3 regions of the Cytobacillus spartinae genome follow, and region 1 is predicted to be linked to each of the others. Evidence: riboswitches for the same ligand, from Rfam matches in the RefSeq annotation. Region 1 holds a riboswitch; each other region holds the start of a gene.

Evidence for each region. A riboswitch is a leader RNA that binds a small molecule or an ion and turns the genes downstream of it on or off. The one in region 1 is predicted to bind S-adenosylmethionine.
Region 2: it holds a riboswitch for S-adenosylmethionine, as region 1 does, so the genes downstream of both, ACFYKX_RS01415 (LLM class flavin-dependent oxidoreductase) here and ACFYKX_RS08860 (methionine biosynthesis PLP-dependent protein) in region 1, are expected to answer to the same signal.
Region 3: it holds a riboswitch for S-adenosylmethionine, as region 1 does, so the genes downstream of both, ACFYKX_RS17090 (O-acetylhomoserine aminocarboxypropyltransferase/cysteine synthase family protein) here and ACFYKX_RS08860 (methionine biosynthesis PLP-dependent protein) in region 1, are expected to answer to the same signal.

The regions. Positions count from the first base shown of each region.
Region 1 is NZ_JBIACK010000003.1:183,931-191,120, forward strand. It holds gene ACFYKX_RS08850 (MarR family winged helix-turn-helix transcriptional regulator) at 45-494, opposite strand; gene ACFYKX_RS08855 (Na+/H+ antiporter family protein) at 659-1,978, opposite strand; SAM riboswitch class I at 2,208-2,319, shown strand; gene ACFYKX_RS08860 (methionine biosynthesis PLP-dependent protein) at 2,437-3,549, shown strand; gene metC (cystathionine beta-lyase) at 3,546-4,721, shown strand; gene ACFYKX_RS08870 (bifunctional homocysteine S-methyltransferase/methylenetetrahydrofolate reductase) at 4,718-6,583, shown strand; gene metH (methionine synthase) at 6,561-7,190, shown strand, end outside.
Region 2 is NZ_JBIACK010000001.1:299,449-306,638, reverse strand. It holds gene ACFYKX_RS01430 (hypothetical protein) at 128-364, opposite strand; gene ACFYKX_RS01425 (hypothetical protein) at 441-1,289, opposite strand; gene ACFYKX_RS01420 (ATP-grasp domain-containing protein) at 1,399-2,358, opposite strand; gene ACFYKX_RS01415 (LLM class flavin-dependent oxidoreductase) at 2,375-3,427, opposite strand; SAM riboswitch class I at 3,507-3,612, opposite strand; gene ACFYKX_RS01410 (hypothetical protein) at 3,807-3,995, shown strand; gene ACFYKX_RS01405 (M42 family metallopeptidase) at 4,129-5,178, shown strand; gene ACFYKX_RS01400 (S66 family peptidase) at 5,261-6,289, shown strand; gene ACFYKX_RS01395 (hypothetical protein) at 6,344-7,190, opposite strand, start outside.
Region 3 is NZ_JBIACK010000009.1:68,101-75,290, forward strand. It holds gene ACFYKX_RS17080 (MFS transporter) at 35-1,306, shown strand; gene ACFYKX_RS17085 (SCP2 sterol-binding domain-containing protein) at 1,616-1,966, shown strand; SAM riboswitch class I at 2,063-2,166, shown strand; gene ACFYKX_RS17090 (O-acetylhomoserine aminocarboxypropyltransferase/cysteine synthase family protein) at 2,267-3,583, shown strand; SAM riboswitch class I at 3,710-3,821, shown strand; gene ACFYKX_RS17095 (methionine ABC transporter ATP-binding protein) at 4,015-5,040, shown strand; gene ACFYKX_RS17100 (methionine ABC transporter permease) at 5,033-5,698, shown strand; gene ACFYKX_RS17105 (MetQ/NlpA family ABC transporter substrate-binding protein) at 5,717-6,550, shown strand; gene ACFYKX_RS17110 (carboxymuconolactone decarboxylase family protein) at 6,754-7,125, shown strand.

The DNA of each region.
Region 1 (7,190 bases):
CAAAGCACGAAAAAAGAAGGTGTATTCTAGATCACCTTCTTTTCTTATTTAAGGTTTTCCCTTATTTGGTCAAGGATCCTTAAGCAAGTTTCTAAGTCTTCTTCATTAATTTTTTCTGTTGCCTGTGAGATGGTCTTTAATGCTAATTCATTAAGTTTATCTTTTAACTCTATACTTTCTTCTGTCAAATAAATATGTTTAATTCGTCTGTCATTTTCATTTGGAACACGTTTTACTAATTCATTTTTAATCATATTATCAATTAAACGGGAAATACTTGCTTGGTCTCTTTCAATATTTATGGCTATTTGATTTTGAGTTTGTCCATCTTCCTCAAAAAGTCGACTAAGAACCTGCCATTGTTCGTATGTAATGGAAAAATTATTTTGACGGAAGTTTTGGTTTAATCGATTATTCATTAATCGAGAAGCATGAAATAACTTGTATCCAATTGAATCATCTAAGCGGTAATGTTCTTTAACGATGATTTTCACTCCTTTATCCATCTGTATATGGATACGATATATAAAAATATTATATCAACGAATCAATCCCTAGCAATTGTTTTCTTGTTTTGCCAAAATGCAAAAAGAGGATGAAAAAAAGTATTTTCATCCTCTTCAGTATGTCTATAATTAAGTTCATTTTATTCCTACTATTACAACACCATGGCCGCAATCCATCCAAAAACAAACAACGGAATGTTAAAGTGTATGAACGTCGGAACACAGGTATCCCAAATATGGTTGTGTTGCTTATCAGCATTTAATCCGGCTGTTGGCCCTAATGTACTGTCTGAGGCTGGTGCACCTGCGTCTCCTAATGCACCTGCTGTTCCTATTAAGGAGATAATTGCAAGCGCAGAGAAGCCTGCCTCCATACCAAGTGGCACAAATAACGTTGCAATAATTGGAATCGTCGCAAATGATGAACCTATTCCCATCGTGACAAATAACCCAATTCCAAGCATAAGTAAAGCTGCTGCTGCTTTGCTATCCCCAACAATCATAGCTGTTTGAGATACTAGCAAATCAACATGCCCTGTCTCACGAATAACGGAAGCAAAGCCTGATGCCGTTAACATTACGAACGAGATGAACGCCATCATCTTCATTCCTTCCGTTACTACATTGTCGGCTTCCCTCCACTTTAACGAACCGCTTCCAATTAGAACAACTAAACCTGCTAATGCTGCAATAATCATGGATTCAGACATCGTTTGAACAACTAGCGTCACCACAATAGAAACAATTGCTGCGCCAATCGTCCATTTTGTGTAGACTTGCTTTTCTGCTTGTGCCCCAACAATGTTACGATTCTCATACGTACGTTTTTTGCGATATGTGAAAAGAACGGCAATCAATAATCCAACTACTAGGCCTACTGTTGGAAGTGCCATTGCTTTTGGAATTGTTGCTAAATCGATTGCAAGGCCGTTTTCCTTCATATTGTCAGCAATAATCCCATGAAAAATAGCTCCAAAACCATATGGCAAGAAAATATATGGAGCTGTTAATCCAAACGTTATAATCGTTGCAATTGCTCGACGATCTACACCTAATTCATTCAAAATTTTTAAAATAGGTGGAATTAAGATTGGTATAAAAGCAATATGAATGGGAACCACATTCTGAGAAAACGATGAAACTAGTACAAGTAAAAAGAAAATTAGTGCTTTTGATAAAACTACTTTTTTCGTGTCCGAATTTCTTCCAACCATTTTTGTTACTAGATTCACCATAACTTCTGGCAAACCTGTACGCGCAATCGCAACAGCGAACGCTCCAAGAAGTGCATAGCTTAGTGCAACAGTCGCACTTCCACCAAGTCCTTCACTAAATACTGTAACCGTTTGTTCTATACCGAGTCCTCCTAAAAGGCCTCCTGTTAAAGCACCAATGGTAAGTGCTAATACAACATGGACACGTGCCAAACTTAGAACTAACATAACCATAACTGCAACTAACACAGCATTCACAACTATCACCTCAAAATCCTTTATCTTGGTAAATCACTAATATAATAAAGCAACTATGATAGATTATCATTATGGTAGAATAGTTGTCAATGCAATTTGTTTCCTTTAACAGCAATACATTTTTTTCATACTAAAGACTAGTTTCTAAAATGCATCGCAAAAGAACTATTGACAATAGCCTGTTTCATATAGTAAAGTTTACAGAAAATTAAAAACTAAATGATATTATCTCTTATCCAGAGAGGTCGAGGGTATGGCCCTATGACACCTCAGCAACCTTCAATTTTGTTTGAAAAGGTGCTAATTCCATCAAGTTTTATTTAAAACTTGGCAGATAAGAGGACGGTCATCCCTTTGACTTCACAAGGTCCTCTTTATCTAACATAAAGAGGACTTTTTTATTTTTGGTCCTCTTCTTAGGAGAAACAATTTTACAATAAGCCAAAAGGGAGAAAAAAATGAAAAGTATTGAAACTAAGCTTGCTCAAATCGGAAATCGTAGTGAATCGGTGACAGGAACAGTAAATCCACCTGTCTATTTTTCAACAGCATATCGACATGAAGGAATTGGCCAGTCTACCGGCTACGATTATGTACGAACCGGAAATCCGACTCGGCAAATCCTTGAGAACGCCATTGCTGAACTAGAAGAAGGTGAACAAGGATATGCCTGCAGTTCAGGCATGGCTGCGATTTTCACTGTTCTTTCCCTCTTTCAATCTGGTGACGAATGGATTGTGTCAAAGGATCTTTATGGTGGAACTTACCGTCTGTTGGAAAAAGGGTTTAAAAAGTGGGGGCTCACATGTAAGTACATAAACACAAGTAAACCTGAAAATATCCTTAGTCAGATTACTTCTCAAACGAAGGCCATTTTTCTAGAGACTCCAACAAATCCATTAATGGAACAGACGGATATCGCTGAAGTGGCATCCATCGCAAAGAAACATGGTTTACTGCTAATCGTTGATAATACTTTTTTTACTCCTTACTTACAGAAACCCCTAACACTAGGTGCCGACATCGTGATTCATAGTGCTACCAAATATTTAGGTGGTCATAATGATGTGCTTGCAGGGCTAATTGTGGCAAAAGGAAAAGAATTATGTGAATCACTTGCCCTATATCATAATGGTGCTGGTGCTGTTTTAAGCCCCTTCGATTCTTGGTTATTAATTCGTGGAATGAAAACTTTAGCACTTAGAATGGATCAGCACGAAAAAAACGCAGGTAAGATTTATCAGTTTTTACTGAATCATGAAGGTGTGACCGACGTTTTGTATCCAGGTCGCGGTGGAATGCTCTCATTCCGAATTAAAGATGAAACCTGGGTCAACCCCTTTTTAAAAAGCCTTCAGCTTATCACGTTTGCTGAGAGCTTAGGTGGAGTGGAAAGCTTTATCACCTACCCTGCCACACAAACACATGCTGATATCCCAGAACATATTCGAATTGAAACGGGTGTCTGTAATCGACTATTAAGATTCTCAATTGGGATTGAGCATGCTGAAGATATTATTCACGACCTTGAACAGGCCTTTGCGAAGGTAGGATCGGAGGTAAAACTATGACTTCCTTTGAAACAAAACTGCTACACAATAGGCATAAGTTTGATCCAGCTACCGGAGGCGTAAGTGTACCTATTCATCCTGCATCTACTTTTCATCAAAGCAATATTGATCAATTTGGTAAATATGATTATAGCCGCAGTTCAAATCCTACAAGAGAAGCACTAGAGGATTTCATTGCCTCCTTAGAGGAAGGGACAAGAGGATTTGCTTTTTCATCTGGTATGGCTGCTATTTCAACCGCCTTTTTACTTTTATCACAAGGGGATCATGTCATTATTTCAGAGGATGTATATGGTGGGACTTATCGGATGATTACCGAGGTCCTTTCAAGATATGGGATTGAGCACACCTTTGTGGATATGACCAATTTGAGATCAGTAGAACTTGCTATTCAGCCAAATACAAAGGTTTTCTATGTAGAAACTCCTTCTAATCCTTTGTTAAAAGTAACAGATATTAAAGCTATAAGTGAGCTTGCAAAAGAACATCATGCACTTACATTCGTAGATAACACTTTTCTAACACCTGCCATTCAGAAGCCCCTTACATTAGGTGCAGATGTTGTGCTTCATAGCGCAACGAAATTTTTGTCAGGACATAGTGATGTTGTAGCTGGGCTTGCAGTGGTGAAGGATGAAAAGCTTGGTGAAAAACTAGGCTTTTTACAAAACTCTTTCGGTGCTGTTCTCGGTGTCCAAGATGCGTGGTTAGTAATGAGAGGGATAAAGACCTTATCGGTTAGAATTCAGCAATCTTCGGCATCCGCTTCAAAGATAGCTAGGTTTTTAGACACACATCCTTTAGTCAGGCATGTGTATTATCCAGGATTAAGCCATCATCCTCAGTATGATTTGCAATCCACTCAAGCAAAAGGCTCAGGAGCGGTCCTTTCGTTTGAATTAGAAAATGAGCAAGTGTTACGGTCATTTGTTGAAAACGTTCAGATTCCAGTATTTGCAGTTAGCTTAGGGGCAGTCGAGTCGATTCTCTCCTATCCTGCTAAAATGTCTCATGCAGCCATGCCAGAAGTTGAACGTAAAAAAAGGGGGATTACAAATAGTCTTCTTCGTCTTTCCGTCGGTCTTGAGCACCCCGAAGATCTAATTAATGATTTTTCACATGCCTTACAAAAGAGTGAGATTCATAGCGTCACACAAGGAGGAGCACGATGAGTTTTTTAGAAAAATTACAAAATGAAATTTTAATAGCTGATGGCGCTATGGGTACGCTTCTCTACTCCTTCGGTACGGATAGTTGCTTTGAAGAGTTGAATCTCTCTCACCCAGAAGACATTATAAAAATACACGAAGCCTACATCGACGCTGGAGCAGACCTTATTCAAACAAATACGTATGCAGCCAATTATTTGAAGCTTCAAAGGTATGGATTAGAAGATCAAGTGAAAGAGATTAATAGTGCATCTGTTCGACTTGCTAAGCGGGCCTCACATAACAGAGCGTATGTTTTAGGAACAATAGGTGGAAATCGAGGCATTAAACCTAATTCGATTTTGTTAGAGGAAATTAAAAGAAGCTTTAGGGAACAACTGTATTGCTTATTACTAGAAGGAATCGATGGGTTATTATTAGAGACATTTTATGACCTAGAGGAACTTGAGACAATCTTAACGATTGCACGAAGAGAATCTAATCTACCTATTATCGCTCAACTATCCCTTCAGGAACCATACTTTCTACAGGATCGAACCCATATTAATGATGCGTTAAAGCGTCTCGTTGATTTTGGGGCAGATGTGGTAGGAATCAATTGCCGGCTTGGTCCACATCATATGCTTTCTACGTTAGAAGAGGTCGAATTACCAAAGAACGCTTTTCTATCTGCCTATCCAAATGCTAGTCTTCCTACTTATACAGATGGGAAATTTCATTATGAAGGAGATTCAGACTACTTTCGAAAATCTGCCCTCTCCTTCCGCGATCAAGGTGTAAGATTATTAGGAGGATGCTGCGGGACAACGCCGAATCATATTAAGGCGTTTGCAGATGAACTCAAAAATGTTGCTCCTATTACTGAAAAATCGGTTAAAACGAAGAATAGAAAGATTAAGATTGATCCTTCCCCTACTTTTCGAGAGGAGCCTCCTCTACAAGACATCGTGAGAAAACGGTCTTCCGTTATTGTAGAATTGGACCCACCGAGAAAATTGGATACGACGCGTTTTTTCAACGGAGCACATGCCTTAAAGGAATCAGGGATTGATGCCATCACTTTAGCTGACAATTCATTGGCCTCCCCTCGTATTTCCAATACTGCTTTGGGGCACTTGGTTAAAACGCGAGTCGGATTAAGGCCTCTTGTCCATATTACTTGTCGCGATCGAAATATTATTGGACTTCAATCCCATTTAATGGGGCTGCACACACTAGGATTAAATGATATTCTTGCTGTAACGGGTGACCCTGCTAGAGTTGGAGACTTTCCAGGGGCATCATCTGTATACGATCTTTCCTCATTTGAACTCATTCAAATGATCAAACAGCTTAACAATGGTTTATCGGCTTCAGGGATGGATTTAGGTCAAAAAGCGGCATTCTCGGTTGCAGCTGCTTTTAATCCAAATGTACGACACATCGATAAAGCAGTAGAGAGAATGGAGAAGAAAATTGCTTCTGGTGCTGATTATTTTATTACCCAACCGATTTATTCTGAAGAGAAAATCCTAGAATTATATGAACATACGAAACATATATCCGCTCCCATTTATATTGGATTAATGCCATTAACAAGTAGTAAAAATGCAGAGTTTTTACACAATGAGGTACCTGGTATAAAAATATCACAATCTGTTCAAGATCGCATGGCTGCTTTTAAAGACAACCCTATCAAATCGAAGGCAGAAGGAATTTCCATTACGAAATCTCTAATTGAGGTAGCTGCAGAACTCTTTAACGGAATCTATCTCATCACGCCATTTATGAACTATGAAATGACTGTCGAACTTGCTACATTTGCAAAAGAGTATAGCGCCCAGGTTCTAAGGAGGAAACAAAATGACGAAATCAAAATTAGATAACCAGCTTCAGAAAAAGATTCTTATAATGGATGGCGCTATGGGTACGATGCTACAAAGAGCGGATTTGACAGCTGATGACTTCGGTGGCGAAGAGTATGAGGGTTGCAATGAAAATCTTAATCTAACAGCCCCTTCTGTTATTGAGTCCATTCATCTAGAGTACTTACATGCGGGGGCAGATATTATTGAAACGAATACGTTTGGGGCTACAAGTGTTGTTTTAGAGGAATATAATCTTGCTAATCAAGCTTATGAAATAAATAAGGTTGCGGCTCTAATTGCAAAGAATGCTGTTGATCAAATAAGCACTCCCGATTGGCCAAGGTTTGTTGCAGGATCAATGGGCCCTACTACGAAGACCCTAAGTGTCACTGGCGGAACCACTTTTGAAACATTAATAGATTCGTATGAAGAACAAGCTTTAGGGTTAATTGATGGGGAAGTTGACCTATTACTTTTAGAAACTAGCCAAGACTTATTAAATGTAAAAGCTGGCTTCATAGGCATTAAAAATGCTTTTAATAAAAGAAATATCGAATTACCGATCATGATCTCAGGCACGATTGAACCGATGGGAACCACGCTGGCTGGACAATCCATTGAAGCA
Region 2 (7,190 bases), on a different contig from region 1:
CTCACTATAAGAAAATTTCTTAGTAGTAAGATACGACAAAGTGTGACGGATTCCTTTATATTTACCGAAAATTCTTAATACTTTATAAAAAAATGGTGTAGACAAATACTCATCTACACCATTTTTCTTACTTTACATTTTGCAGTACCATATATAATCTTCTATTTCTTGTTTCCCTCTCCTCGTTCGACGATAAATCATACTTTTTCAATAAGTGAAAGACATCATTTAGAAGCTCCTGAGTATGTTCTTTCGTGAAAAAGCTCTCAAATAATGGCTTCATTTCACTTGGCAAGTATTCAGACTGTGATTCATATTTACTTTTGACATCTTCAAGTGAATGATCAAGATTACATTCTCCCATTATAAAACCTCCCATTATCAAAGTAATAACTAAAAATATCATACCCTTTAAAATAGGTTATATGTTAATACACCTTTTATTTATAAAAATTACACATTAACACATCAGAAAGAGTTTGCTTGTAATTTTTCCCCTCATAGTTGGAATTATTAATTTTAACTTTTTTTATCCCTAGTGAATCATAAATTTCTTCTTCTAATAATCTCCTTGCTTCAAGCACTTTAATGGTACCTTCTATACCTTTATATCCTTTGGCTTTTCCATAGCCCTGATTTGTATAGTAATTCACAAATCCTTCTGACCATTCCTGCGGTCTTTCTTGAATGGCCTTCTTAAAAGAAAACTCAAGATCATCTTGTTCTACATAGATTAAAAGTGGGTCTAGTCCTTTAATGACCTCTTGTAATCTATGAACATAATCTCTTACCACTTCTTTCGACGCATTATATTTAATCATCCCTACCGTAACAGGGTTCTGAATAAAGCAACATTCGAAAATATAAGTTTTATTTTCGTTGAGTGCATGTTGTGCAAACTCCGTCCATTTGTCTACAATAAGATTTATATTTTGATCCAAAGCAAGTTCATATATATCTTTTTTAAAAATCTCATTAAATAATTCAGTAGAAAGCTTAGACCCATATTCATTTTTCATCTTTTGATATGGTAGAAAGTACTTATCCCCTTTTTCTACCACATTATTTTGTAAAATATCCTTAACCTCTAAATGGTTGGATAATAGGTGTTGTAATTCAGCCTCTGTATGGCAAGAGACACCATCATAATCAGCAGGATGATCCAAATTACCTTCTAAAAATAGTTGATTTTTAATCCCTTTTTCCTCTAAAAGATCTCGAATAAAGTTAGCAGTGGTCGATTTTCCGAACCCTGGTAACCCTTCAACGATAATTAATTTTGTATTCAAAAAAAGAACCTCCTTTAAAACCTTCATAAAGGTTATTCGCTCTCTTAAACAGATAATCCTTTTACATAGCATCAAAAACAACACGCATTAGGACGTGTTGTTCTTTAAATTAGCTATTAATTAGTGTCCCTTTTTCAAGTTTCTTTAGCTCAGACCCAAGAAATTTTGCTACCTCAAGCATTCCGAATTTCCCCGATACCCTCTCTGCATCTGAGTTATAATTTGTATTGGTATTTACATCATACGTATAGATTTCTCCATCAGCATTTCGAATAAATTCAATCCCTGCAACTGCAATCTTATTCTCCTGAAGGAACTTTTCATATAATTCAATGATCGGATCATGTAGATCCACTACTTGAAACTTAGGTTTTTCTTGTGGAGCTTCCTCTCCTACTGGGCAAAATAAATCTCCAATTTGGCAGGCATCTGCGGGGCAAAGTTCAAACCCTTCAGATGTATCCACTTGAACAGCATAGACGAACTTACCACCAACAAACTCACATCTTGTTATGAATGGCTCAGGTGATTGAATATATTCTTGTACAAGCGTAATTCCATCCACCGGTTCTTCAAATGTTGGTCCGTCCACGTATTCTCTTAAGCTATCAATAGAATGAAATAATTGAACTCCTAGGCCCTTTCCAGCTCTATTGTGCTTCGTAATAAAGGATCCTGCCTCCAGCTTTACAGCCGCTTCTAAGATTTGCCCTCTCCCTACTGCAGCAATGGTTTTTGGTGTTCTTATTCCAACTGCGTTTAAAGCCATATATTGATTAACCTTACTGACTTCAAGTCGTAATGCACGACTACCGTTGAAAACCTTTCGATTATTTCTCTCTAACCAAGCCAAAACAGATTCGGTTAACTCTGGTGCGTAGCGATGATTTCTCGTATGTGATGAAGCGCTCATTCGGCTATAAAAAACACCCTGAGGTGGCTCTGATGATAAATCGACAACTCCTTGATCCAAATGCCACTCTTCATATGGAAGACCTAACTCTTCTAATCTATTTGTTAAATGAATGGTCCATTCACTATTTTCATGTAAGACATATATTTTATTCAACGTATTCCCTCATTTCCTACTGTAATTGTTTATTTTTTTGTTTTTGCGTAACTAGTGGCATTACTTTTTTTGAAAAGAGTTCCATTTCCTCCAACTGAGGTGAAAATTGAAGTAATAGTAAATCGACTCCCGCTTCTTCATATGCAATGATTTGTTCGGCAATCTGGTCTGGTGTCCCTATTAAGTTTGGACGTAACCCTCGATTAGAAACAGAATAATCATATAACTTAACTTGCTGTTCTAACTGAGATTTCCCAACAAAATCTTTGTATCCTGCGTAAGCACTCGTCTCTTTTACATCCGTTATTCTAGCAAGCTCTTCTTGTGCTTCCTCTTCCGTGTCTCTACAAATCACGTATGCTGCCATACCAAATGAACGGAAAGGTTTATTTCCTGCTAGCTCCCTTTGTTTTTTCATATCATCAATTTTAACAGCAACTTCCTCGACTGTCCCACCATGCATCACATACGCATCACATTGTTTTGCAATTGCCTTCTTGCCTCGAGGACTCTCTCCTCCCGCGTATAGAATCGGATTAGGACGTTGTACAGGTTTTGGAGATAAATGGGCGTTTTTAATAGAATAATATTTTCCTTCATATGAGAAAGTATCTTCTGTCCAAAGTCCTTTTAGCACGTCGATAAATTCTTCTGTACGATTATATCGCTCGTCATGCTCTGTAAAAATTCCACCATATTGCTTTGCTTCTTCTTCCCACCAAGCAGAGACAACATTTAAAGTGAAGCGACCGTTACTAATATGATCAATATTGGCTGCCATTTTTGCGGTAACAGCAGGGTTATGGAATCCTGGACGAACAGCCGTCATAATTTCAATTTTTTCCGTAACAGCTGCTAGAGCTGCTGCTGTCGACCACGCTTCTAATGAATCTTGCTTAGGCCCTTTAATATCATTTAAGTAAAGCTCAGCAATGAGAGTTGTGTCAAACCCCCAATTTTCAGCAGATTGAATTACGTTCTTCGCATAATCAAATGTAGGTGGCATGTTTTCGTTATCAACATTTCTAAGCCATCCCCCAAAAATCGGTAACCAAAAACCGTATTTCATGTGTATTTCCCCCTTGTGTATTCTAAAACAGTTTCATAAACACAAAAAAACCTCTTCGATAAGAAGAAGTTTTCGCTTCACCTTATCTGTCAGAACGTAATAGCTCTGCTGGAATTAGCACCTTTCTGAAAATCAGTGGTTGCCGGGCATCGTAGGGCCAGTCCCTCCGCCTCTCTTGATAAGAGTTAATATTCAAATAATTAATTCTTAGTAATCCTACTATATAACTCAGGTTTAAGTCAAATATTTATTTCTATGTTACTAACCTATTCATTCTAAACATTCTACATACACAAAAATTTTAACTAACAAGATGGGTATTTGTCCTTTCGAAAACTTAATTTTCTCATACATTATATTAGAGGGAGGTGTTAGTCGAATGTATCATAAAGCGCTTATATTCCTAGCATGTATTCTTGCTGGATTTGCATTGATTTATATTCCAACCAATGCAGTGATTACAGGTGCAGTTGCCTTGCTCTTTGATGTTATAGGAGTCATTGCTATTATAGTTTTTTCCTTCGCTTTACTTTATTACGGTGGGAAGGTCCTTTTTAAAAAGGGATAGTTAAAGTAACTTTGAGTATTCGGGGATTCCTGGATACTCTTTTTACGATGGTTCTATTTATGAAACTATTAGATTTATCAAGAATGAAGCGTATAATAGTAATTATGAATACATATTAGGAGGATAATAAAAAATGAATTTTCCAAATACGAATGACACATTTTCCTTGTTAAAAGAGCTAGTATCTATTCCTAGCCCGTCTGGTAATACAAACGAAGTGATTACATATGTTGAGAACTTTTTATCTGAGTATGGTGTTGAGACTAGACGCAATCGAAAAGGTGGTCTAATTGCAACCTTACCGGGAAAAAATACAGACAAACACCGCATGTTAACTGCACATGTTGATACACTTGGTGCAATGGTTAAAGAGATTAAGTCGAATGGACGACTGAAGTTAGATTTAATTGGTGGATTTAAATACAACTCCATTGAAGGTGAATATTGTCAAATCGAAACAAGTTCTGGAAAGATTTACACAGGGACAATTTTGATGCACCAGACTTCTGTTCACGTATATAAAGATGCTGGCAAAGCAGAAAGAAACCAAGACAACATGGAAGTCAGAATTGATGAGGTAGTGAAAAACGCTGAGGATGTTCGTAATCTTGGAATTGAAGTGGGCGATTTCGTGTCGTTTGATCCAAGAGTCGAAATTACACCAAGTGGTTTTATTAAATCGCGTCACCTAGACGATAAGGCAAGTGTCGCTATACTCCTTCAATTAATCAAAGAGATTAAAACAAATAATGTTGTGCTTCCTTACACAACACACTTTTTAATTTCTAATAACGAAGAGATTGGCTATGGTGGAAACTCAAACATAACACCAGAAACAGTTGAATATTTAGCTGTTGATATGGGCGCTATGGGTGATGGCCAGTCGACTGATGAGTATACTGTTTCCATTTGTGTGAAAGATGCAAGTGGACCTTATCATTATGAGTTAAGGAAAAGATTAGTGAATCTAGCTGAAGAAAACTGCATCGTTTATAAGCTAGATATTTATCCATACTACGGATCAGATGCATCAGCAGCCATTCGCTCGGGACACGATATTGTTCACGGCTTAATTGGACCGGGTATTGATTCCTCTCACGCATTCGAGCGTACGCACCAGTCTTCAATTGATAATACTGGTAAGCTTTTGTATCACTATGTAATGTCAGATATGGTTCTATAAATTTTTATCCTCCTCTTTTTGAGGGGGATTTTTTTAACACTTGAATAATTGTATAATATAGGAAAAAGAAGAGGTGGAAGGTATGATCAAATATCCTGCTGCATTAAAACCTGGTGATACTATTGCTGTCTCAGCCCCTTCCAATGGAGTTGAAGAAGGCGGTCATTTTCTAGTACATAAAGCAAAGAAGCAACTTGAGGAAAAAGGGTTTAACATCATTATTGGTGATACAGTCTGGACACAAGAAAATAGTAGAAGTTGCTCTCCTGAAAAAAGAAGGAATGAACTAATGGATTTTTTTGAGGATCCAAATGTAAAAGCAATCATTCCTATTTGGGGTGGAGAGTTCTTAATGGAAATTCTACCTTATCTAGATTGGGAAAGACTTCAATCACTCCCTTCAAAATGGATTCTCGGATACTCAGACATTAGTACCCTTCTCTTTTCATACACGGTTCTAACTGGTCATGCTTCTGCTCATGGGCCAGCACTTCTAGATATTGCGGCAAAAGACCTTGATCCCCTTACAAATAAGTGGAGCGAGGTACTTGGTTCAGAAGTAGGTTCTACAATCATTCAAACATCAAGTGAACAATATCAATCCTCTTGGGAGCAAGCATTTGCTAACCCTGTTACAGGATTTTATGTAGATACGCCAACAGAATGGAAGGCATTAAAAGAGGAAGCCGCAACTTTCTCAGGCCGTTTTATCGGGGGTTGCATTGACTGCATTATGAATTTAACAGGAACTAAATTTGGAGATTTAGAATCTTTTAATCTGGAGAATGCTAATGATGAAGGATTAATTTTCTACTTTGAAAATGTAGAACTATCCGTTACACAACTCTATCGTGCGCTTTGGCAGCTAAGACAAAACGGGTGGTTTGAAAATGTAAATGGAATTCTAATTGGAAGGCCGGTAACAAAGGAAACCGAAAACACTTACACATACGAGGATGCACTAAGAGATGCATTCGGCGATTTAAATATCCCCGTTATTTATGACACAGACATTGGCCACCTTCCACCTCAGAACATTATTGTTAATGGAGCTTATGGAACGGTAAAGTATGAGGGTGGAAAAGGGGTTATTGAAACTGTGTTTAAATAGAAAGAGAGCTTAGTAGGGTCGTGGATGACGACTCTACTAAGCTTTTTCAAATAATTAAGAGGAAGAATCTTCAGACTTCTCTTGGTTGTTCAACAGGTCAAAATTTCTTAAAGGCTTTGTGAATTTTTTCCCAAATGAAGGATCTGCTACTGCAGAAGGATTTAAAATATCGTCCCCTTCTGGCTTAACACCTTTTTCTACCCACTGCACAAGATCTTCAAAGGCCTGAACCTCTTCTTCTGGCGTAAAATCGCAATGCCCAACAGCCCTAATTGCTCTAGTTACCAATAAATCTTCATTACTATTTTCTTGTGCTCTTTTTGCATGGATTTGTTGCATATGGAAAGGTACAAATAAATCGCCTACGTTATGAAGAGAAATCATCGGAATTTTATGCTTTCCTTCTACCTTAGGTACACCGGTTAAGCCTTTTTGTTTTGTATTAGGGTCAGAAGTAATTCTCAGTACAGCATTGTTTAAAAGTCTCTCATCAGGAGATAAGTTCAAATCATTATCTAATTGGTATACGGAGTCAGTATTGTCTATAACATTACCAGATGCTACTAAGTAGGTTGGGTCAACTGGCATTTGTTGAAACAAGAAGTCTTTATATGAATTAAAAGCAACATCAAATAACGGTCTTTCTCCACCAGTTAAGTTCATTATAACCGTTTTAAAATTTTCACCTGCTACTGTTAATTTTTGACCAATTCCAAGTGAAGAATAAACTTGAGGTAGTATTTTTAATTTATACTCTTCATCATTAAGTATCTTTTGATTCTCTTTCTTTACACCACTTAATGCCTGTGCTACCAACCCATAATCAGTAAAGAAATCGAATAACTCCGTATCCCCTGTCACCCCGCACATTGGTAAAGCACCATCGTAAGCGCTTACATAT
Region 3 (7,190 bases), on a different contig from region 1:
ATTTGTAAATGCGAAATATTAAGGAGTTTACATAATGGCAATATATAGGGAATGGGCAGCTCAAATTAAAAGTTACAATCGAAATATTATGCTATCCATGTACGCAACAGTCCTTGCTCAAATAGGCTTAGGGATTTTTATGGTTATTTACAATTTTTATATACGCGAATTAGGGTACTCGGAGCAGGTTAATGGACAAATTATATCCATGACGGCACTAGCAACGGCTATCATCCTTATACCTGCTGGTTTACTAAGTGACAGAATTGGTAGAAAAAACGCCATGCTATTTGGTGGTCTAGTCGCAGGCTTTATTTTACTCTTTAGAAGTGTGGTCGAGGTTCAAGGGTTATTAGTTACATTTGCTTTTGCTACTGGACTTGCAACCGCCTTTTTACAAGTTTCTAAGATTCCATGGTTAGCTGAAAATTCAAAGCCCGAGCAAAGGGTACATTTGTTTAGTATTCATTTTGCCATTATGACTGGCGCTAATGTAATCGGTAGCCTTAGTGGTGGCTTCATGACTGACTTTTTCTCCATCTTTTTTTCAGAACTAGTAAGTATTCGACTTACTTTAATGATTGGTAGTATTATTTTTCTAGCAGGAATATTTCCTATACTTCGTTTTGATGAAAAGAAAGCAATAAAGAAAAGTGAAAAGGCTCTTAAAGTGCCTTTTAGAACTAAAGTTAACACCCATCGTGATAGTTTAAAAATAATCGCTTTTTTTGCTATTGCACAGTTAATTATTGGCTTTGGTGCGGGGTTGGTTATCCCTTACCTAAACTTGTACTTTGCAGATCGATTTGCTGCTTCTAATTCTTTGATTGGATTCATTATTTCTCTTGGTCAGGCAGCAACAGCATTTGCCATGATTATTGGACCTATGATGGTGCGCCGATTTGGAGAGGTAAAAGCTGTTGTAATCCTTCAACTTCTTTCTTTGCCGTTCTTGTTATTAACAGCCTATACCGAAAGCATATGGTTGGCAGCAATCGGCTTCTTATTCCGACAAGCACTAATGAATGCGGGAAATCCGATTCAGATGTCGCTCATGATGTCTAAAGTTGGTGATTCTATGAAAGGTTTAGCCAATTCGGTAAACCAAATGGTATTCAATTTAGGGTGGGCTCTGATGGGGCCAGTTTCGACAGGAATTGTACTCATGTACGGTTCATATTGGGGGTATGCGTATGTCTTTACGATAACGGCCACTCTATATTTGGTGGGTTCTATCTACTTCTTTATCGTATTTAAAAGTATCAACCGACCTAAACCGACAACTTCAACTGTACAAGCGAGTTAACATCCAAATAAATGACATATTTCTCGGGAAATGAAAGACAATGCCAAGCATTGTCTTTTTTTCTGACTGTTCCTATGATTTTGTCGAACAAAAGATAGAGGATTGAGTAAGGAAAAAGGGAATATATTATATAGCTACTTACTTGACATCATAACCGTTTCATATAGGCACATAGAGATATTTGCACGTTTTTTTATTTTTTTGCAGATATAAAGGATATTTTTGTAGGAATCAAGTAGATATTTGCAAACTGAAGCGATAAACGTTTAGTTGTCACACCAATGTCACAATTGAGCAGGGGGGACGTCTGTGAAGGATCACTTCTTAGCATTTGTACAAGAAGCAAATAATAGGGGACATTTAGCTAGATTTTTTGAAGGGGTATCAATTCAATTGGCAATAAACACCGATAAGGAAGTTTTTTATTTAAGTATTCAGGACGGAGTAATTGAATGTAGAGACCATATCGACCATGAATCTGCTGTCTCTATAACTGGAGAAGACAAGCATATAAGTGCTTTGCTAATGGGGGAAATTCGTCTTCGTGAGGCCATTGATCTAGGTAACCTACATGTAAATACTAACTTCAGAACAACGCTTTATTTAGAAACTCTCTTTTTATTATCAAAACCGTATGAAAAGATTTCCTATGCTAATTAATGTATCAGAAATTTCAAAAAATATATTGACTATTTTAAAAAGCCCATGATATTATCAATACAAGATTTAGGCTCATGGTAAACATCAACTTAATAGTTCTTATCAAGAGAGGCGGAGGGACTGGCCCTACGAAGCCCGGCAACCGGTTAAGATACACGGTGCTAATTCCAGCGGAGCAACTTTGCTCTGGAAGATAAGAAGAGATGAGTATACACCCCTCTTCTTATGAAGAGGGGTTTTTTCAACTCTTCTTTTTAGAATAGTAAAACCATTTATAAATTGAAAAGGAGAGACGAGAAAATGAGTGAACAAAAGAAAAGTTATCGTTTAGAAACATTAGGTGTGCATGGTGGACTAAGTCCTGACCCTACAACAGGTGCGAGAGCAGTCCCAATCTATCAAAATAATGCCTATCAATTTCAAAGTACCGAACATGCTGCGAACCTTTTTGGACTAAAAGAACCTGGTTACATATACACTCGAATTCATAATCCTACAGTAACTGTATTTGAAGAAAGGGTTGCCCTTCTAGAAGGTGGGGTTGGTGCACTTGCAGTATCAAGTGGAATGGCTGCTATCACACTGGCTATTTTAAACATAGCAGAGGCAGGTGATGAGATTGTTACAGCATCTAATCTATATGGAGGTACCTATAACCTTTTCGCAATCACCCTTCCAAAGTACGGAATTAAGGTTAAATTTGTCGATTCAACCGACCCGGAAAACTTTAAGGAAGCAATCACGGAAAAAACAAAAGCAGTTTTTGCTGAGACGATTGGAAACCCTAGTTTACGTGTACTAGATATAGAAAAAGTAGCAGAAATAGCGCACGAGGCAGGAGTGCCTCTGATTATTGACAATACATTTGCAACACCTTATCTTTGTCGACCAATTGAGCACGGGGCAGATATTGTCATCCATTCAGCTACAAAATGGTTGCTAGGAAATGGTACGACACTTGGTGGGGTGATTGTAGACGGTGGGAAATTCGATTGGAATTCACCTAAATTCCCTGGCTTTACTACGCCAGATCCAAGTTATAACAATTTAGTATATAGTGAAGCCCTTGGGCCTGTTGCATACATCATTAAAGCGCGAGTTCAGTTATTGAGAGACCTAGGTCCTTCCTTAAGTCCACAAAATGCGTTCCAATTTACATTGGGGCTAGAGACATTGCATGTAAGAATGAAAGAACATATAGCGAATACTAAAAAAGTTATCGAATATTTAGAAGGACATCCTGCTGTGAACTGGATTTTATACCCTGGACATGAAAAACACCCAGACAAAGAGCTTGCGGAAAAATATTTCCCTAAGGGTGCAGGAGCTGTTGTTGTATTTGGGATTGCAGGTGGAAGAGAAGCAGGGGCAGCTTTAATTAACAACTTAAAGCTATGGGCTCATGTTGCAAATGTCGGGGATGCAAAAAGTTTAATCATCCATCCGGCAAGTACAACTCATCAGCAATTAGACAGTGAGGGTCTAAAGAAGGCTGGAGTGCCTGAAGACTTAATTCGTCTATCCGTCGGTATTGAAAACGTAGAAGATTTAATTGAAGATCTTGAGCAAGCCATTGAGGCCGCTACCGGTTCTGTGTCATTAACCACAAACGTTTAACCAGTTTTTTCTATTTAAATTTTTCTAATAATTATCGTTGACACCCTATTTTATCCGTGATACGATAGCACTCGTGAATAAAACTACTTATTCAATTAACCTATTAACTTAATAAAGACTTTTTTGCTCTTATCAAGAGAGGTGGAGGGAAGTGCCCTATGAAGCCCGGCAACCGTCAATCATACGTTGATTGAAATGGTGCCAATTCACACAAAGCATATGCTTTGGCAGATGAGAGAAAGGACGATAAATATTGTGCCTTTCTGCTTATTTGCAGAAAGGCTTTTATTATTTTTACAAACACCCAAATGGTTACTCTTAGTATAAAAAAAGGGAATAACATGCCTAAGGGAGTTAAAGCTAATAAATAAGTCTTGTTTATATATCTGAGTAGTTTTATCCGAAAAATCGGGTAAAAGGGGTGACAATAGATGATTTCAATTAAAGATGTTAAGAAGATTTATCCTTCCAAAAAGGGGAAAGTAACTGCTGTTGATGAAGTGAATTTAGAAATAACCGAAGGAGAGATCTTCGGAGTAATTGGCTATAGTGGAGCTGGTAAAAGTACACTAATTAGAATGTTGAACGGACTAGAAATTCCTACTGAAGGTTCAGTAACAGTTGCCAATCGGATGGTTTCTAAAATTAGAGGCAGTGAACTAAGAAAAGCTAGACAAGAAATTAGCATGATTTTTCAGCACTTTAATTTACTTTGGTCTAGAACCGTTAGAGAAAATATCGCCTTCCCATTGGAGATTGCTGGGGTTAATAAAACTCAAAGATTAAAAAGAGTCGATGAGCTTATTAAACTCGTAGGACTAGAGGGACGTGAGGATGCCTATCCATCCCAATTAAGTGGTGGTCAAAAGCAAAGGGTAGGGATTGCAAGAGCGATTGCCAATAACCCAAAGGTGTTACTTTGTGATGAAGCAACCTCAGCATTAGATCCACAGACTACTGACTCTATATTGGAGTTACTTGTTGATATTAACAAACAATTAGGATTAACGATTGTCCTTATCACACATGAAATGCATGTCATCAGAAAAATTTGTCACAGAGTAGCCGTAATGGAAAATGCAAGGATTGTTGAATTAGGGCCTGTCCTAGAAGTATTTAAGAACCCTCAGCAAGAAATAACAAAACGCTTTGTACAGCAAGTAACAGAGCCAGAAGAAACGAAAGAAACAGTGGGGCATCTATTAGAACAATATCCGCATGGTAAGGTCGTACAACTTGGGTTTGTAGGAGAAGCAGCAGAACAGCCTCTCATTACTAACTTAATACGTCATTACGATGTGACGGTTAATATCTTGCAAGGGAAAATATCTCAAACGCAAGATGGGTCATATGGAACTTTATTTATTCACTTAGACGGAGAAGAGAGCGAAGTTTCAAAAGCAATTGATTTTATCCATTCCCAGCAAGTTGGAGTGGAGGTGATGACAAATGGTTGATTTCATGGAAAGAATTAAATGGGAAAAATTAATCGTAGCTACACAAGAAACCATTTATATGACATCAATTTCTGTAATTGCCACCTTTATTTTAGGCTTACTGCTAGGATTATTACTCTTTCTAACTGATAAAGGTAACATTTGGGAAAACAAACCGATTAACATCGTCATCGCAGCGATTGTGAATATATTTAGGTCAATTCCATTCATCATTTTAATTGTTTTACTAATTCCTTTTACAAAGTATCTAGTAGGATCGATGCTTGGAGCAAATGCTGCATTACCTGCTTTAATTATCGGAGCAGCTCCATTTTACGCTCGTATGGTTGAAATTGCTTTAAGAGAGATTGATAAAGGTGTCATTGAAGCTTCTCAATCTATGGGCGCAAAGCACAGTCAAATTATTTTTAAAGTTTTAATTCCTGAGTCATTGCCTGCGTTAATATCAGGAATTACCGTTACCGCTATTTCACTGGTTAGTTTTACCGCGATGGCTGGAGTAATTGGTGCAGGGGGATTAGGTCACTTTGCTTACCTTGAGGGCTTCCAACGCAATAATTCATTCGTAACTTTAGTTGCAACAGTATCCATTTTAATCTTAGTTTTTATCATCCAACTTGTTGGAGATTATTTTACAAAAAAAACAGACAAACGATAACAGGAGGAATTTTCACAAATGAAAAAGAAGCTAACAGTATTTATAATTGCACTACTTACATTGGTACTATCTGCTTGTGGCGGTGCTGCTAACGATGATTCAGCAAACGGTGAAGAAGGAAATGTCAAACTAGTTGTAGGCGCATCTGCTGTCCCGCATGCTGAAGTTCTTGAAGAAGCAGCAACATTGCTTAAAGATAAAGGGATTGATTTAGAGGTAGAAGTATTTACAGATTATGTTTTACCAAATATCGCTTTAAGAGATAAAGAAATTGATGCAAACTACTTCCAAACTCCTGGCTACCTTGCTCTACAAATGGAGGAGAATAAAGATTTTGATTTTGTAAGTGTAGGTGAAATTCACCAAGAGCCAATTGGTATCTACTCTAAAGATTTTGACAGTCTTGCTGATCTTCCAGATGGTGCAAAAATTATCATGAGTGATTCTTTTAGTGACCACGGTCGTATTTTACCTATCTTCGAAAAAGCAGGTGTGATTAAGCTTAAAGAAGGCGTTGGTGCTAATGCAAGAGTTGAGGATATTGTTGAAAATCCTAAGAACTTAGATTTCTCAACTCTAATTGAGGCAAGATTATTAGCATCTTCTTTTGAAAGTGGCGAAGGCGATGCTGTAGCGATCAACACGAACTATGCTTTAGAGGGTGGAATTAATATTAAGGAAGATGGAATTGCTTTTGAAGGCAATGATGTTGTTCCAGCTAACCTAATCGTTGTTCGCAGTGAAGACGAAAATCGTGAAGAGATTAAAACTCTAGTTGAGGTTTTAAAATCTGAAGAAATTCAAAACTTCATCCAAGAAAAATACCAAGGTGCAGTTCTTTCTGTACAGTAATAAATGTGTAGGGCGCTGATATTCAGCGCCCTTTTTCATGTTTTTGATGAGAATAGTTTTTTCTATAAATTAACATACTAACGTTGATACTTCACCCAATATGGTGATTTTGAAACCCTATAGATTACCAATGAGCTGTTATACATATATGAGTAATTTCTTAGGGGAAAGTAAATACATTACTTAGACTGGAGATGATCACTATGGAACATCAATTTGAACCAAGGAATTCAACAGAAGAGGCACTTCATGAATATAAAGCAGGATTAGGGACGTTTACACAAAGAATGCCTGAAATTGCTCGCCATTATAATGCTTTTACAGAGGCATGCTTTAAGGAAGGCTCTCTATCCCAAAAAGAAAAACACCTGATTGCCTTAGGTATTAGCATTTTTGCTCAAGATGAGTACTGTATTATTTATCATGTAAAAGGATGCCTAGACCAAGGTGCATCTGAAGAAGAAATTCTCGAGGCTGTAGGTGTTACCGCAGCATTTGGTGGAGGAGCTGCTATGAGCCAGGCAGTTACGTTGGTCCAAGAAGCCGTTCAAGATCTTAATCAACTTAAGCAATAAAGATAAATTTTTTTATGGTTTTTTGTCACGAAAAAAGAGTACTTCCTACGTATTAAGAGCAAATT